Regions from separate parts of the Lysinibacillus sp. FSL K6-0075 genome, predicted to be linked through region 2. Evidence: riboswitches for the same ligand, from Rfam matches in the RefSeq annotation. Region 2 holds a riboswitch; the other holds the start of a gene.

Region 1 (9,202 bases), 200 kb from region 2:
ACAAGCGCAAGCACTGATCTATCCTGTGACAAATGTCGATTTTTCAACAGTATCCTATCTGGCATATGGTGAAAATTACGGCTTAGATGCACAAGCCATGCAATGGTTCTCTCAGCACTATACGGAGGAAGCAAACTTTACGAATCCATTTGTGTCCCCTCTTCAGCTAGAGGATGTCCGTAACATGCCAAAAACACTGATTATCGCTGCAGAGGCAGATGTTCTCTTTGATGAGGGTCTAAGCTATGCACAAAAGTTAAAAGCTGCTGGTGTGGCAGTCGAGCATATTACAATGCCAGGATTAATCCATAGCTATTTCAGTAAAATGAATTATTTTGAAGACGCAACAATTGAAACCGTGACAAAAATTGCGCAATTCCTGAAATAAGCTTGGCTATCCTGCTCAAACAGTGCGATAATAGAGCAAAACGTTTTTTAAAGGATGACACTATGACACAAATAATGGCACTACAAATACAACAGCCCTTTTCTGATCAATTAAAAAAAGGCTACCCTCTTATTTCAAAGGAAGCGGTCGATGCACGACGTCTACCTGCTGAGCAAGGAACACTCCTAAAGCTCATGGATCACCATAACCGTTTTATTGGAACAGGTTACTACGGAATCCAAAATAAAGGGATTGGCTGGGTGCTAACGACCGATGCGAATGAAACCATCGATAAACCTTTTTTTATGAAAAAATTCAAAAAAGCCATCGACAATCGTGCTGCATTCTTCAACAATGAAAACACAACAGCTTTTCGTGTATTTAACGGTGAAGGAGATGGCATCGGCGGTCTAACGATCGACTTTTTTAACGGCTACTACATGGTGAGCTGGTATAGTGAGGGTATTTACTCATTTAGAGAAGTGGTTTATGAGGCGCTTGCTGAGACAGTGAACTACCAAGCGATTTATGAGAAAAAACGCTTTGATAGCAAAGGACAGTATATCGAGCAGGATGATTTTGTGATGGGCACGCCAGGCGAATTTCCCATCATGGTAAAGGAAAATGGTATGACCTATGCAGTGCATTTAAACGATGGTGCTATGACAGGGATTTTCCTTGATCAACGTGAGGTGCGATTGGCTATTCGTGAGCGTTATGCGAATAATACTGACATGCTGAATACGTTCTCCTATACAGGAGCATTTTCTGTGGCAGCTGCTCTAGGAGGTGCCATCAAGACAACGAGTGTAGATGTAGCCAAGCGCAGTCTAGCCAAAACGATTGAGCAATTTAGTGTCAATCATATTGATTATGAGGCACAGGATATAAAAGTCATGGATGTCTTTCATTATTTTAAATATGCGCAGCGTCATGCTTTACAGTTTGACCTTGTCGTTTTAGACCCACCTAGCTTTGCACGTACGAAGCAAATGACCTTTTCAACGGCAAAGGACTACCCTAAATTACTGAAGGACACGATTGCCATTACCGCTAAAAACGGCATCATTGTGGCTTCCACAAATAATGCTAGCTTCGGTATGAAAAAGTTCAAAGGCTTTATTGACCAAGCATTTAAAGAAACTCGTACACGCTATAAAATCGTGGAGGAATACGGTTTGCCGAAGGATTTCCGAGTACAACGTGAATACCCTGAGTTTAATTATCTGAAGGTCGTGTTCATCCAGAAAATCGACTAACCCATCGAGAATCACACCTTGTTGTGATTCTTTTTTTATGTGATGAACACAACGATATCGTGAGAAAAAAGGAGGATAATTGTGAAAAAATTTTTATTCATATTAAGTTTGTTAGTATTAGTTGCATGTTCAAATGATGAAACTAAATATGATGGAGCGCCTTTAAAAATGGCTGTAGTTGGTACTATCCCTGAATTAAATAACGAAAAAATTCATTTCGAAACCATTGCATTAGATGAATTTAGCGAGGATACATTACATATTTCCACAAATTTTGATGCTGTTATGATAACACCCATGATGTTTGAAGAAGCATCAGCTGATAAATTGGTTAAAGCTTATGAAAACGCTAAAATCCCTATTGTTTTTTTTGATTCACCAAAACGTCATTTTCCATTTACAAGAGAAGGAACTACATTTGAAACGGCTCATTGGGAATCATTAAAGAACGGTTCTCATACAACAATTTATTTATATGATCATGATGCAAATCGAGAAGATGTTTGGTATTTCTATATGAAAGGTGAGAAAGGGTTAGATATCCTTTACAAAGAGATTTTTCAAACGATTGAAACGTTATAAACAATCATACAGGGCTTTTCTATTAAAAATAGCCTAAGAAGCTATGCTCTTCTTAGGCCACCCTATTATAGATATTTCACAAACCAATCACGAATATATTCAAGTCGATTAATTCGTAATGTGGGCTTGCCGCTCCTTGATAGTTCATGATTCGCCTCAGGGAAACGAACGAATTTTGTTTCTTTTTTCCGATACTTTAAGGCAATAAATAATTGTTCTGCCTGCTCAATTGGACAACGATAGTCTTTTTCACCATGTAAAATCAATAATGGTGTCTCCACATTGTCTACATATTTCAGCGGTGAATGATGCCATAGCTTCTCTATATCATCGAGTCCTGCTTGAATTTGCCAGTCTGTAAAGTAATAGCCGATATCACTGACACCCGCAAAGCTAATCCAGTTTGAAATGGAGCGCTGCGTCACAGCCGCTTTAAAGCGATTTGTATGGCCCACAATCCAGTTGGTCATAAAGCCACCATAGCTTCCACCTGTTACACCAAGACGGTCTTGGTCAATAAAATCATAGTGCTCCAAAGCGTAGTCTACCGCTGCCATTAAGTCTGCATAATCATTGCCACCATAATCGCCACGTACTGCATCCACAAATTTTTGGCCATAGCCATGACTACCACGCGGATTAGTATAAAGCACTGCAAAGCCTTGTGCAGCAAGGATTTGAAATTCATTAAAGTAGGTGTTGCCATACATCGCATGTGGACCACCATGGATTTCAAGAATAAGAGGATACTTCTTCCCTTCTTCATAGCCAACTGGCTTCATGATCCAGCCATTGACTTTCCAGCCTTCAGCGCCTTCCAATTCAATACTTTCGGGAACAGCTAATGTTTTGGTCTTTAAAAATTCTTCATTAATTGACGTCAACTGTTCTTTGTCACCTGTTTTTAGGTTTACATAAAACAAATCGCCTGGGTTTGTCGTTGTGCTAATCGCTACAATAGCCTGATCGTTTTGCGGATCAAGTGAAAAGCCATAGACATATTGATCATCATGAATCGCTGGGTAAATTTCGCCATCTACATTTCCGAAATAAATCGCTGCATTGCCGTGATCTGTGACTTGGAAGTAGAAGCTATGATTATCATTCATCCATTGCACGCGTGGTGACGCTACCCCTTGTAGAAAATCACCGATGACAAAATCACCGACAGGCGCATCGAATTCACTTGTTACACAGTTTAGCAGTTTTTGCTCCATGTCATATATCCATAGCTTCGCTTGTGTGGCATTTTCAAATTCACGCTCTCCGCCTACAAAAGAAAGGAATCGGCTATTCGGAGACCAAGCCGTTTGGTAATATGCACCAGAGCCTTCTGTTAGCTTGCGGCTCTGTTTAGTTTCTAAATCCAATAAAAAGATATCCACATTAAATGAGAAATCCAAATCCTCCGCTTTATCGGCTAAGTACGTAAGGTATTTGCCGTCTGGCGACCATGTACCGAGATGGAAGTACTCTTTTCCCTCCGTCACTTGCTCTAGCTCTCCTGATTCCACATTGACAAGGGCAATATGGATAAACTGCTCCATATCAATAAATCCACCAGCATCCGATTTGTGCTTCATTTTCTCGATTTCTAGTGGCTTGAGTTCTTTATCCTTCTTCTTCTCATCCTCCGCTTTATCTTGGATGGTTTCATCTTTCCCTAGGACGACTGAAAAAGCAATTTTCTTGCCACATGGGGACCAGACAGGGGATGTCGCCCCATTTTTACAATGTGTCAGCTGTTTTGCCTCTCCACCTGCTTTCGATAGCACATAAATTTGCGATTTACCTGTTCTCGTTGACAAAAACGCAATTTGGCTGCCATCTGGTGACCAAACAGGGGAACTTGTTCTATCCTCACCAAATGTCCATTGCTGTGGCGTTTTGTCCTTCAAGTTTATGTAAAATAAATTCGAGATATAGTCGTTTTTCTTCTCGTCCATACGAGTCTCTACATAAACTACCTCAGTTCCATCGGGTGATAGCTGTGGATCTGCTACTGATTTTAAGTGATAAAGATCTTCTGGTTGAATCCCTTGTTTCGATGTCATGTTCTTGCTCCTTTGTATTGTAATTTTCTGTGCCTTACTACAATACTTCGACACCCTAAGTAATATTCCTGCTATTTAATAGAATTTTTTACTAGTTCCCAATATTCTGCGGACTTGGTTCTGCGATAAAATTTATAAAAGGGTTCATTCGGGCGAGCATGCTCTTTATAAAGGCTTATCATGTGCAATAAAAAATCTTCAATGTGCTCGACACCTACCCTTTTAGCGAATAATGTGCCAGCCTGTGCCTTTGCCCCCATCGGCACAGCACCTAAATAGACATCAAAGCTTTCCTGCTGATACACGAGCCCAATATCATCATAGACTGCATTGTAGCAGGCAGATGCACAGCCATTGATATTGACACGTACTCTTGCAGGTACCTTGATCCCCTCTAAAGCATGATAAAGATGTTCAGTTATCGGAGCAGCCTCCATTTTCTCACCATCACAAAAATCGCAAGCCTTCATGGCAATAATGGAGCCAGAGGACGCAACATAAAGACCCGCTTCCTGTAAGGCTTGCACAGCTTCTGTCGCATCGCTCGTTGGAATGGATACGAGAATACTATAGGAGGCGGAATACTTAATCGCACCCTTTTCGCCAGCAATTTCGGCTATTTTTTGAAATTGCGCTGGCGTATAATGCTTATTGATAATGCCAGGGCTAACTGCTAGACGGGTAAATTCACCCTCACGGTTTAGTGTTTCAAATGTTTGATCTGGTACGTTTTTTTGAAATGCGTTCATTGATATCGCTCCTTATGAAAAAGGAGCTAGCAAAGCGCTAGCTCAAATTGGTTTAAAAGTTTTCAGGATAGAAGCCCTTCGCTAAAATTTCAATGGCCTCTGCCGCACGAACCCCTTCAGATGCTGCTGAAAGTGGCAGGATGACAAAGTGATCATTCTTGACAGCTTCCATCTCCTTTAATGCTGGATCATTTTTTAAGAATTGGATCTTTTGTTCTGCCGTTGTTTCACCATAATCAATCACGACAACAACCTCTGGATTACGATCTACTGCATCTTCCTTCGACACAGTTGTCCAGCCTGATTCCACATCACCAAAGATATTTTGACCACCCGCGATTGTCACCAGCTCATTCATAAAGTTTTGACCAGCTGTAAATACATCCTTTTCACCGCTATCAAACACAAGAACACGTAATTTTTCGCTATCTTTTGGTAATTTAGCTTGTACTGCCTCTACATCTTTTGTCATTTGCTCAATTAAAGCTTCGCCACGATCTTCGATACGGAAAATCTTCGCGATATTGCGAATATCAGTGAAAATATCTTCTAATGTTGGTTTTGTCATGTTAGAAGCCGTATGTAAATACGTATGAATGCCTAATTCTTCAAGCTCCTCTGGTGTGCCAACGCCCTTTTCACCAAAGCCACTTTTCCAGCCTGCATATAAGAAATCCGCCTCGGCATCAATCACTTGCTCCTTCGTTGGGTATTGGTCAGAAAGCACAGGGACTTTATCGTATGCCTCTTGCAGGGGCTCATAGATTTTGTCATCTAAGTAAGCCGTCCCAACCATAGAATCCTCTAAGCCAAGCGCCAGCATAATTTCTGTCACATGCTGATTTAAGCTAATCGCTTTCGTAGGTGCTTCCTTATATGTTTGGCTTGTGTCATTATTTTCAATGGTTACTTCTGTTGCTGCCTCAGATGGCTCAACCTTTTCACCTTGTGCTGCTGATTCAGTTTTGTCCTTTGCATTACAAGCCCCTAAAATAGCGACCAAGGCAATGATCATCATCAGCCATATACTTTTCCATTTCTTCATGTCCTTTTCTCCTTTGTTGTTAAAATATAGAAAGAAATCAGAGACTTCTTTACTACCCATGTGGTTGGAAGGGCATAAAAAAAACCCTCTTGTCGCCAAGAGAGTAGCATAGTGAAATAACGGTATCATCATTACCTTTATCACTATCCCCATCCTCGTGGTTCTTAGTCAAAAAACACATACTGGCAGGTATCCTGGCTTAGGTTCATCATCTATACGCCTTCCCATAGTTTTACTACAGTGGCATGCTGTATAGACTCCCCATTTACAGTTGCGGGACAGCATCGGAATTGCACCGATTTCCCTTTTAAGCAAATGACAAATGCCATTTGCACCAATACGTTCTATTATGGTCAATACTATTGATAGACTAGCGTAGTATGACGCTAATTATGCAATCATCACTATATTAGCACTATTTCGACAAAAATACGAACTATTTTACAAGAATTATATATGCGAGTATTCTGTTACAATGAAAAGATAGCAATCTATAGAAACGAGGATTTCTTATGTACAAAACAATCGGTGTACTGGCGCATGTGGATGCAGGGAAAACGACCTTCTCTGAGCAAGTGCTTTTTCATACAAATAGTATTCAAGCCCGTGGTCGAGTCGATCATCAGGATACCTTTCTTGATAATCATGAGCTAGAGCGCAGGCGTGGGATTACGATCTTTGCCGAGCAAGGTCGCATGAGCATTGGCGATGATACATACACATTGATTGATACACCTGGGCATGTCGATTTCTCCCCTGAGATGGAGCGTGCCATCCGTGTGATGGATTATGCCATTATTATCATTAGCGCAGTCGAAGGGATACAAGGCCATACTGAAACCGTGTGGCAGCTTTTACGTAAATACCATGTCCCAACCTTCTTCTTTATCAATAAAACGGATCGTGAAGGAGCAAATGTAGGAGCTGTCATGAGCCAGCTTCGTAAAGATTGCTCTCAGCATGTGTTGTTCGTCGATGAACCGCTGCGAGCAGATTATGTGTCAAATAGCATCATGGAATGGCTGGCGGAGCGCGACGAAAAATTGCTGGATGCCTTTCTGAATGAGTCATTAGAGCATGAACCATGTCTTGCTCAGCTACAGGCCATGATTAAAAACGAATGTGCTTTCCCTTGCTTTATAGGCTCTGCCTTAAAGGATGAGGGCATTCAGGAATTTCTTGACCAGCTTCCCCTGTTAACGGCTACCCAATTTGAGCAGGATGTCCCGTTTGAAGGAGAGGTTTTTAAAATTCGTCATGATGGGCATCAGCGTTTAACCTTTATGAAGGCTGTCAAGGGCTCCTTACATGTGCGGGATGAATTTTCATTTGGTGAAGTGACGGAAAAAGTGACAGAAATTCGCCTTTATAATGGCAGTCGCTTTGAGACCGTTCAACAGGTTGAAGCAGGAGAGATTTTCGCGGTGAAAGGGCTGAGTCAGGCAAACATTGGAGATCGAATCGGTACAACGACGCTAACACAGCCCTATGAGCTTGTCCCAACGCTACAGGCAAAGGTTCAATATGCGGGCGATCAGCATATCAAGGAAGTGCTACAGATTTTCCGTTTAATTGAAGCCGAAGAGCCTTCTTTACGTGTCGTTTGGCAGGAAAAGTTCCAGGAAATCCATGTCCATATTATGGGTGTCATTCAATTGGAGGTCCTGACAGAGGTATTAATGAGACGTTTTTCATTAGCCGTCTCCTTTGGCGAGCCGCAAATTTTATATATGGAGACCATTGCGACGAAGGTGACAGGCTATGGCCATTTCGAGCCACTCAAGCATTATGCGGAAGTTCATTTATTAATGGAGCCAAATCCACGTGGAACCGGCAATACCTTCAGCAATGCCTGTCATGCAGATCATTTATCCGTAGGCAATCAGCGCCTTGTTGAAAAGCACCTGTTTGAGCGCGATCATCATGGCTTACTTACAGGCTTCCCTGTAACAGATGTTCATTTTACGCTTCTAACAGGTCGCGGGCATAATGAACATACATCGGGCGGCGATTTCCGAGAAGCTAGTTTCCGTGCGCTGCGCCAGGGACTAGAGCAAGCCCAAAATGTTCTACTTGAACCCTATTATCGTTTTAAAATGAAGGCTTCAAACGACTTTATCGGCCGCATGATGACTGACGTTCAGCAAGCAGCAGGCACATTCGATGACCCGATATTATCCGAAACAGATGTGGTGCTAACAGGTCGCGCGCCCGTTGCCACTTTAATGAGCTACAGCACAACCTTTGCTGCCTATACAAATGGAAAAGGCGCACTCACACTCCAATTTGATGGCTATGATATGTGCCATAATACAGAGGAAGTGATTGCACAGATTGGCTACGATAAAAATGCCGACCCTGAATATAGTTCCTCTAGTATTTTTTGTGCAAAGGGCAAAGGATATACGGTTCCGTGGCATGAAGCTCAGGCAGCCATGCATTGTTTATAGGGCAGGAGTCGGCCTGCTCGCTCGGAGGCGTTTTGCTTGCTTCCGCGGGTATTCTTCGCTCAAGCGCGAGTATTTCTTGCTTGAACGTGAATATATTTCGATCCTGCATTTAAATGAAAGCAAGCCCTCCATAAAACGGAGGGCTTGTTTTTATAGTGCACCGACAGCTTTCTTTGTTGGTTTGTCCATCAAATAAGCGGGTTCTACTATCACGTAGTCATGCTTGTTCGTAAAATCAATCAGTACCTTGCCTGGGTGACTTTTTAAAATTTGCAGATGATCAATTAATTGCAGTAAGAGCTCGTGCCCATTGCCGCGTGGATGCCAGTTGAAGTGATAATCATTTAACGCTTGCACCGCTTCAATAAACTGGGCATATTCCTGCTGCACGAATGCGATGAGTTTGTCATGGTGAGGTGCCAAATCGTGTAAATATGTTTCATAAAAGCGCATGACAATCGAGCATAATAAGTCATTGACACGAGCGGCACTTAAAACAGGCTTTGGCTCCAATGTTAGACGATCAAGGTTAGGCTTTGCGCGTGTTGAATCAATGCGCGTAATTAAGTGATACGCTTCCCCATTGACTTCATAGACAATCGGATTGGTCGGCATATACATCATAAAATGATTGGTCTTTGTTTTCAGCTCATCTGTTAATGCTGCCTTTGCCAA
Region 2 (9,202 bases):
AAACATTGCGGTTGCTCCGTCTTTAGTATGTAAGGGATACGAAGAATAGTCTGTATTACTTTGAAATAAATCCAGAGTAGAGAAATCCATATTTGTTTCCAGTAGCTTAGCTAAACGAATTTGCATTCTCATGGTTGGGTAAATTTTTCTATCAACTTCCCAGCTTATAGGGATACCTCTATTTTCTAAACTACTATTGATGGCTGTCAGGAGCGCAGGTGAAGCTTCATTATCTGTTACATACCATCCGTTTCTATAATCCTGTTCAGCATCGATGTAATGTACATAATGATTGTGCTTCGTTAAAAAATTTAGTCTGCCCTCTAGGTTTTCTTGATAACCAAAACGCCCTAATCCTTCCTCCATCCCAACAAAAACATAATTAGCATTCTTTAAATTCCCATACTGAAAAGAGGTTTCAAATACCTCCAGCTCATCTTCTGTTAAATAGTATTTTTCATTCTTCCTATTCATTTTTTATCCTCACTATCTTAATAGAATAAACTCTTCTCCTTAAATAACAAAATAAAGAAGAGCACATATCATTCGTACTAATATATGTGCTCTTCTATTCATTCATTAAAGCGTTTTTAATGGATTTACAAAATCATGGAACGGTATTACTAATAACTGTCACAAAGCCATTTCTCGCAGCAGTTCCCATTAACGAAAAAATGGCATCACTAGCTGTTTTGTTAAACACATGCCATTGGTCAACCGTTGCATCATAAATCAAAACGTCTGGCTTTCCAGTCAAAGGTTTGTCTGAGGATTGTACCAATGAATAGAGATCAAAATGAGCTATGCTGCTGCCTTCTTGATTGAAGAAATCATATTGGTCCATTTTATAATAACCTCCAATCACGGTGCTGTGGACAGACCATGTGAAGTTTGCCGGCTGTTTGACCTTACTGCCTTTGTTTTTTATAAAAGTATGGTGCATTTCTTCCATATGAACCCTATCATTTCCTTCTGCTATTATAAATGACAACAAAAAAATCCTGCATCTTCGCAGGATTTTTAAGTAAACTTTATGAAATTTCTATTTGTATATAGCCAAGCTATTTCGTACCACTTGCTCCAAATCCAGATGCCCCACGGACCGTTTGAGATAATTCATCTACTTCCACTAATTGAATGGATGGAACAAATTGAATAACCATTTGGGCAATACGCATGGATTTTTCTACGATAAATGGTTCTTGACCATGGTTGATTAAAATAACGCCGATTTCGCCTCGATAGCCTTCATCTATTGTGCCTGGGCTATTGAGTACAGTTACACTATGCTTTAATGCTAGTCCACTTCTAGGTCGAATTTGTGCTTCTGTTCCCTTAGGTAATTCAATCTGAATACCTGTTTTAACGAGTTTGGCTACGCCTGCTGGAATCTCTATGGCTTCGATGGAATAGAGATCCATGCCCGCATCACCAGGGTTGGCTTGTATTGGTAGCATGGCATCATCGTGAATTTTTTTGATTTTTACTTCTAGATTCATTGTGCTTCATCCTTAACGATTAAAATTGAATGTGTCATCTGTGATCGGCGCAACTTTTGCCTTGGCATAGGTAGCACCCTTTTGTGAAAAGAAATCATATGTGGAGCCTTCATTACGAATACCATTCATCACAATCGGATTGACTTCCTCTTCTGGGAACATGGCTTCAAAGCCGACATTCATTAGTGCTTTATTAGCATTATAACGTACATACGCTCTCACTTCAGGCGATAATCCTGTTTCCGCATAAATATCATCGGTATATTTCATTTCATTTTGATATAAATCTAATAATAGCTCATAGCCCCATAAATGTAGCTCTTCTTGTTTTTCCTTTGAAAATTGCTTGAATAGATTTTGAGCAAAAAATCCAACTGCTACACCATGGATAGATTCGTCGCGCAAAATAAGTGAAATGATTTCAGCACTGTTTCGTAGGAAGCCTTGTCCCCCTAAGTACAATGGATAGAAAAAGCCAGAATAGAAAAGGAAGGATTCGAGCATGACGGATGAGAACATTGCTTTCCATAAACTCTCTGGATTGCCTTCTTCAATACTATTATAAATATCTGCAATTTTATTTGCCTTATACTGTAGGAATTCATTTTTCTTGACCCACTCAAATAGCTCGTCTATTTCTTCATTTGTACAAAGCGTTGTGAAAATATAAGAGTAAGATTTGGCATGGATGGCCTCAAATGCATCAAAAACAGTTAGGACAGCCTTCTCCTGTAAATCGTCTGTATAAGCGGCAACACGATTCATCCCTATATTTGTTTGTACAGTATCTAGTAAGGTTAATCCTGCAAATACTTTTTTATATGTGTCTTGATGCTCAAAGCTTTTCCATTGCTTAATATCTTTACTGACCGCAATTTCTTCAGGAAACCAAATTTGCTTCCATTGCTGATCCCAAAATATTTGGGCAAGCTCACTTGTTGCTTTATTCCAATTGACGGCCTCATAGATTATATTTGACATGCTACACACTCCTCTAAGCTTTGTAATCGTTGACGAACATAGTAAACAGACTTAATGCCCTTTACCCATGCATAAATGTATACTTTAGCCAATTGTTCGGTTGTCCAATTGTCTGTTACATAAAGTGTCATGGAAATACCTTGGTCAACGTGTTTTTGAGAAGCTGCGTATAAATCAATTAAATCATACGGATTTACATCATATGCCTCCACATATAAATGGCTGTTGTCATTTGTTAGATGAGGCATTGGATAAATCGTTCTACTATCAGCATAATCACGAACCTCTACGCGCTCTGTACATGGTGCGATTGAAGCCGTACAGCTACGAATATATGAGATACTGCCAGTTGGGGCAATAGCCAAACGATAGGAATGGAATAGACCGTATTGCATTACATCCTGCTTTAACGTTTCCCACATCTTGTTCGTAATGATTGGAATATTGCCAAGTGCTTTCAACACAACAGGTGAAAGTTCTTCTTCAGTCTTAGTTATATATTGGTCAAAATAGCTACCTGATGCATAATCACTGTCCTCAAATCGGTAGAAGGTTGCAGCTTTTTCTTTCGCCATTTCCATCGAAGATTTCAGTGAGTAATAGTTCATCGCTTCCATAAAGTGATCCATGAAATCAATCGAATCTTTTGAGCCGTACAAGATGCCCTCCGTCACGAGATGCCCATGGAGGTTCATACAGCCAAGCCCTACAGAATGCATTAATTGATTGGCTTTTGCAACTGACGGTACATTCTTGATATGTGTCATTTGTGACACATTCGTTAATAAGTGCATGGCTGTATCGACTAATGCGCCGAAATCATTGACTTTACTTGCTGCATGGATATCAATAGACCCTAAGTTACACGATACATCGAGTCCATAGTCATTTGGTTGATCTTGGTCCGTAATAATACTTGTCTCTTGCACTTGCAGAATTTCGGTACAGAGATTGGACATTTTTACGCGACCAATGTTTTTTAAAGGATGTACCTTATTGACATTATCATCAAAGATTTCAAACGGATAGCCCGATTCAAATTGTGCTTTTTTCACCTCTGTGTAAAGCTTACGTGCATTCAAACGTTTAATTTTACGAATTTTAGGGTTATCAAGTAGCTCGTAATACATTTCTGAGATGGAGATCTCAGACATACGTTTGCCATATTCTTTATATATATCATATGGGCTAAACAAAACAATATCTTTATCGCGTTTCATCAGTTCGAAGAAAATACTAGGTATAATAATTCCTGTTGAAAGGGTTGCGAGGCGAATTTTATCATCGGCATTCGGTTTTTTAGATGAAATGAAATTTTCTATATCTGCATGGAAAATATTTAAATAAACAACACCAGAGCCATTTCGTTGCCCTAGCTGATTCGAATAACTGAAAGAATTTTCTAACAGTTTCGCAACTGGGATGACACCACTTGCACGATTCAGTATCTCTTTAATTGGATCCCCTAAAGGGCGTAAATCTGTTAAGTTGACCCCAACCCCACCACCAAGGCGTGATAGCTCTAAACAATAGCCAATGTTTTCGGCAATACTATTCATGGAGTCATCCATTGATAATTTAAAGCAGCTTACTAATTCACCACGTGCTTTCTTGCCACTATTCAATGCAGTTGGTGTGGCAGGTTGATAGGCTTCCATCATCGCTTCGACAGAACGTTCTGCTAAAGCTGTGTTGCCTTGAGCCAAATACAAAGCAATAATAACAATACGATCCTCATATTTTTCTAAAATCTCTTCGCCGTCACGACTTTTCATAGCATAGCTATCATAAAACTTGCTGGCGCTCATAAAGGATGGGAATCGGAAATTATAATCATAGGCTTTTTTATACAACTTCTTAATAAATTCCATTTCGTACATGTCGATAAATGCTTTCTCATAGTAGCCCTCATCAACTAAATAGCGGATTTTTTCCTCAATATCTATAAAATAACGCAAACGTACGTTGACATACTCTAAAAAGTAGCGGCGCGTAGCTTCACGATCTTTTTCTAACTCAAGTAATCCAGTTGTACTATAACGATTCAGTACGTCATTATTAAGCTTTAAATAGGTTTTCATCTCATTACCCTCGTTTCATAAAACGTTTGTATTGCTTCATAATCTGTTTGATTGCCTCGTAAATCTAATTTCCTTACTAAGGGTACATGATAGGTAGTAGCAATTTTCTCACCAGCAGCGCCAAATACATGATGGCCAAAGTTACTATTGCCACTGGCAACTACTCCTTTACAAAAATCTCTGTTTTTTTCTAAAAAGCGTTGCACCTTCGCTGGAATGTCACCTAAACCATCTGTGTAGGTAATTAAAAGATACGGCTTATTCAGTCGCAATTCTTCAGAGAGCTCGATAGCTTCTGCCTTTAATTTGGATACAACATTTCGGACATTGCCTGTACGACTTGCATAAACGATCATAGGGTAATCAACTCAATTTGAGAAACAATTTCCTGAACATCTCCTATAAAGGTTTCATTCATTTCTAAAACAGGCACACTTAAAAAACCTGCATCTATAATGGTTTGCTTAGCTTGTTCATCGTGATCAATGTTAACAATTTCTGCTTCAAGTCCTGCACGTTGTAATTCAGATTTTACCCACAGGCATTTTGGACAAATTGTTTTCGTATAAAGTTTCATAGAAATCCCTCTTTTCATAAAATAAAAAGGCTATCTCTTTAAGAGAGATAGCTAAAATGGAAACGTTAACATACTAAAAATACCGACGTTCCCATCTCTTAATCCCCGAAGAAATGATTAATTTGTTTTAGAAAGGCAGGTCTCCTGGCTTTGCTTCATTCTCTGATTTCCTTCCCATGCGCATGCACAGTGGATGCTATCATCGTCAGCTTAACAGTTGCGGGGACAGCGTCGGAATTGTACCGAACTTCCCTTTTAAACTACATATAGTAGTACCTTAGTAAAACGAACACAATATATTGTTGTTGTTCAATAGTTTTAAGTTTACCATCCTTCAAATGAAAAGTAAATCTAGATTCTAAACTTCTTTATTTTTGGATTATTCAGTATTTTTTATTATGTAGTTCGAAATAGATTATCACTAATTACTTATACCTAAACAAAATATATATTTTAAACGATGTACGAGATTTTCTATTAAAATCTATCTACAGTAAATCTATTCATTTATAGAATGCCTAAAATAATCTTGAATAGCTATGGAAACAGTCTATATTCTGAAGAAAAATAGACTGTTTGACACTAGGAACATCTATTAGTGCTTTTCAATAAACAGGGCCAATTCCTTATAAAATTCCGGCGTTGCTGCAGAATTTGTATGAAATTGAGGATTATATTTGGATAAAAGCTTATATAATTTAGTTGCAGTTAATAGATTCTGTTCTCTATCGTAAGCCCTAAAACGATCATAGACCTCTTTCACTTTCCCATTTACTGAATGAGAAAAGTAATATTGCACTTCTTTATCCTCTAAGTAGTCTAGTTGCCACTTGTAACATATTAAATTTGTGAGGAAAAACATTTCTAATGCTGGCATTTCCCCACCTTTCATTAGCAATGTCATGCCATAATCAAAGGCATTTTCTAACCATTTCACTCCATGACGGTCCCTGTAAAAACGAATTAATTTTTGTAGACCATGCCCTTGTTCTTTCACAAGATACGAGTGAATATTCGTATTTCCAGCATTTCTTTCCCATTCATCAAGAGAAAATTTATATTTTCTTATCAGTTTCATCCAAAGCTTTTGAAGTTTTTCTTCAGAAATAGCGTGTGTTTGTTTATTCCATTTTAACAGTATCTCTAAATATTCTAATACAAAGCATCTCTCTAGCTCAAAATGATCCAAATTTCTAAATAGAGTATCTTGATCAATATCAATGCTATCTTCTAAAATTTTTTCATCTATCAGCATTCTATTGCCCCGACTAACTCACGTTTTATATTTAGATAGGCATAATTAATATTTTTGTAATCATCAGGATTTTCTTGTATTAATATTTTGATATAAACTTGTAGGGAAATCATGTGCTCACTAGAAAGGTTGTTCATTATTTGCTGCTTTAATTGATTTTCATAAAATAAAATTGAATGTGATGTCATCTTGTTCACTCCTATTCGTTCATAAAAAAAACATCTTTCCCCTTAGGTAAGATGCTAGCTATGACTTAAATACTACATAGTTCTTCAACCAATATAAAATAAGTCGTCTATACTGAATAGAGACCCTTTTCTTGGTTGTCGCACTATGAGTATGATGAAGGTAATTCGTCACACTCAACACCCCCTATCCTCGTAGGTTTTTTGGCTGTACTAGACAAAGGCAGGTCTCCTGGCTTATGATCATCACACATTTTCCCTTCCCATTACATGACATAACAGTGGCTTTGAAAATGTACTCCGAATTACAGTTGCGGGACAGCGCCGGATTTTCACCGAACTTCCCTTTTAAACAAACTCATTATGAATTTGTACCTTTATCCTGTTATTCCGTTTTTTATAGTATAACATATCAATCTCTTTGCTAACTTACTTCGCATATCACTACAAACAAGAAACCATCTACCTTTTAAATAGTAGATGGTTTCAACGTTTATCAATAGAAAATCCACTTGTTTTTACTTTTTTACTGTCGCATTACGATCTTGAAAGAAATTTTCTAGGTCTTTATCTGTAAATTCATTGAATGTTTGATAGGTATATTGTGGATTTCGGTCCTTATCAATGACAACAGAGCGTACACCTTCAAAGAAATCCTCATGTCTTAAAAAGTTTTTAGCCAAGATTAAATCTGTCGCAAAGCATTCCTCTAATGTCTTATCTTGAGCATCTATCAGTTGCTTTAACGTAATCTTTAACGATGATGGAGATTTAGATAGAAGGAACTGCTTTGTTTCTTGCGCAAATTTACTTGGATCATTGTCTAAGGATTCAACTATCTCTTCCACAGTATATTTTGAAAAATGCTGATCGATCTTATGTTGGAGGTGAGCAAGATCACTGTTTGTTAAAGGTGTACTTGAATAGTCCTCCATTAATTGGCCTAGAGCTGTGCTGGTCTCCAATGTATGCCAGTCTAATTGTTCAATGCGCGCTAGGAAAGTGTCTAACTGATCGCTTGTCATGTAGCAATCTGCGCCATTGGCAAAGAGAACATCCGCAGCTCGGATGACCGATGCAGTTAAGGCTAAGTAGTATCCTACATAGCCTGGTGCTTGATTTAAGAAATAGCCAGCTCCAACATCCGGAAAGAAGCCAATATTCATTTCTGGCATAGCCCATTTCGTTCGTTCAGTGACGATTCGGTGGCTTGCCCCATAGGTTAATCCGACCCCACCTCCCATGACAATGCCATCAAGGCAGGCAATAATGGGTTTAGGGTAGTGGTAGATCGCCATATCTACTTGATATTCTTCTTCAAAAAAGATTTCAGCATTTTTGAAAGCTTCCTGACTGGAGCGAGCTTTATAAAGTGTTTTAATGTCACCACCTGCGCAAAATCCCTTCTCACCAGCTCCTTTTAGGATGATTAGCTGAATTTGGTCATTTGCTCGCCATTCTTTCAGTTTCTCTCCGATGGGCTTTAGCATTTCAGTAGAAAGTGAATTTAAGGCTTTAGGACGATTCAGTGTAATGGTTGCTGCGCCGCCGTCACTGACAGAAAATAGTACTTCGTTCGTCATATCGATTCCCTCCTTTAAGAATGTTTAAAGTCTGGCTGTCTTTTTTCAATAAATGCCTGAACCCCTTCTTTAGCATCCTCTGTTAAAAACAACTCTGCAAAACGTGTTCGTTCAAGTTCTAGCCCATTTTGGAGATGATCTTTGCCGCCCTGTATGACACATTCAATTGTACGGGACACACTTGTCATACTTTTACCCTCAACAAAGGACTGCGCAATCGCTTTTGCAGTTGACAGAAGCTCCTCTGGTTCTGTCACCAGTTGAATAATGCCTAATCGTAGTGCTTCGTCGGCACTTAGTTGTTTACTTGTTAAAATCAATTGTAGTGCCTTTGCTTGCCCCGTGATTCTGCTCAATCGTTGAGTCCCCCCGAATGTCGGCAATAAGCCAAGCTTTAATTCTGGTAAACCAACAATGGCATTATTTGATGCAATTCTGAAATGACAGCCTAATGCTAACTCTAATCCTCCTCCAAGAGCTGGACCATTAATAGCAGCAATAACAGGCTTTTTCATGGATTCAATTTCATCACATAGTGCTTGACCTCTCTCAGCCATCTGCAATGCTTTTTCCTGTTGCCCAAAGGCAGAAACAAATTCCTTAATATCTGCACCAGCGGCAAAAAATCGTCCAGAGCCTGTCATAATGATAGCATTCGTTTGTTCGTCCACAGCTAACTCTTTGAGAATGAGTCGAAGATTTTCAATCGATGCGGATGATAAAGTATTTGCTGGTGGATGATCTAAATGAATGATCGTGATGGCACCTTCCTTGCTTACATTGGCAAAAGTATCGACCATTATCGTTTCCCTCCTATTTAATAACAATTAACTTATCGATTTTGGATTGTTAATAATACTTCTAGCAATCTCTCGCTTTTTCATAAAGAGATTTTGATGAAGCGGGATGTTTAGTTGTTGAATAGCATCTAGCCAGATTTTTCGCTTTTGTTCATTTGTTTCAGCAGCACAAATAATATCAATTGTACTTTTTTCTATTTTACGGTAGCCCTCCTGACAGATGATATCAGTCATCAAGTGC

What was found. A riboswitch is a leader RNA that binds a small molecule or an ion and turns the genes downstream of it on or off. The one in region 2 is predicted to bind cobalamin.
Region 1: it holds a riboswitch for cobalamin, as region 2 does, so the genes downstream of both, MHB65_RS11495 (ABC transporter substrate-binding protein) here and MHB65_RS12475 (glutaredoxin) in region 2, are expected to answer to the same signal.

Annotation. Positions count from the first base shown of each region.
Region 1 is NZ_CP151947.1:2,344,971-2,354,172, reverse strand. It holds gene MHB65_RS11520 (alpha/beta hydrolase) at 1-388, shown strand, start outside; gene MHB65_RS11515 (class I SAM-dependent rRNA methyltransferase) at 451-1,647, shown strand; gene MHB65_RS11510 (amino acid oxidase) at 1,729-2,229, shown strand; gene MHB65_RS11505 (S9 family peptidase) at 2,295-4,283, opposite strand; gene MHB65_RS11500 (precorrin-3B methylase) at 4,355-5,032, opposite strand; gene MHB65_RS11495 (ABC transporter substrate-binding protein) at 5,085-6,077, opposite strand; cobalamin riboswitch at 6,244-6,431, opposite strand; gene MHB65_RS11490 (translation factor GTPase family protein) at 6,590-8,527, shown strand; gene MHB65_RS11485 (hypothetical protein) at 8,678-9,202, opposite strand, start outside.
Region 2 is NZ_CP151947.1:2,542,292-2,551,493, reverse strand. It holds gene MHB65_RS12505 (hypothetical protein) at 1-474, opposite strand, end outside; gene MHB65_RS12500 (hypothetical protein) at 608-844, opposite strand; gene dut (dUTP diphosphatase) at 1,062-1,499, opposite strand; gene nrdF (class 1b ribonucleoside-diphosphate reductase subunit beta) at 1,512-2,480, opposite strand; gene nrdE (class 1b ribonucleoside-diphosphate reductase subunit alpha) at 2,468-4,561, opposite strand; gene nrdI (class Ib ribonucleoside-diphosphate reductase assembly flavoprotein NrdI) at 4,558-4,917, opposite strand; gene MHB65_RS12475 (glutaredoxin) at 4,914-5,138, opposite strand; cobalamin riboswitch at 5,255-5,433, opposite strand; gene MHB65_RS12470 (hypothetical protein) at 5,734-6,393, opposite strand; gene MHB65_RS12465 (hypothetical protein) at 6,387-6,581, opposite strand; cobalamin riboswitch at 6,783-6,972, opposite strand; gene MHB65_RS12460 (enoyl-CoA hydratase/isomerase family protein) at 7,097-8,161, opposite strand; gene MHB65_RS12455 (enoyl-CoA hydratase-related protein) at 8,176-8,961, opposite strand; gene MHB65_RS12450 (acyl-CoA dehydrogenase family protein) at 8,989-9,202, opposite strand, start outside.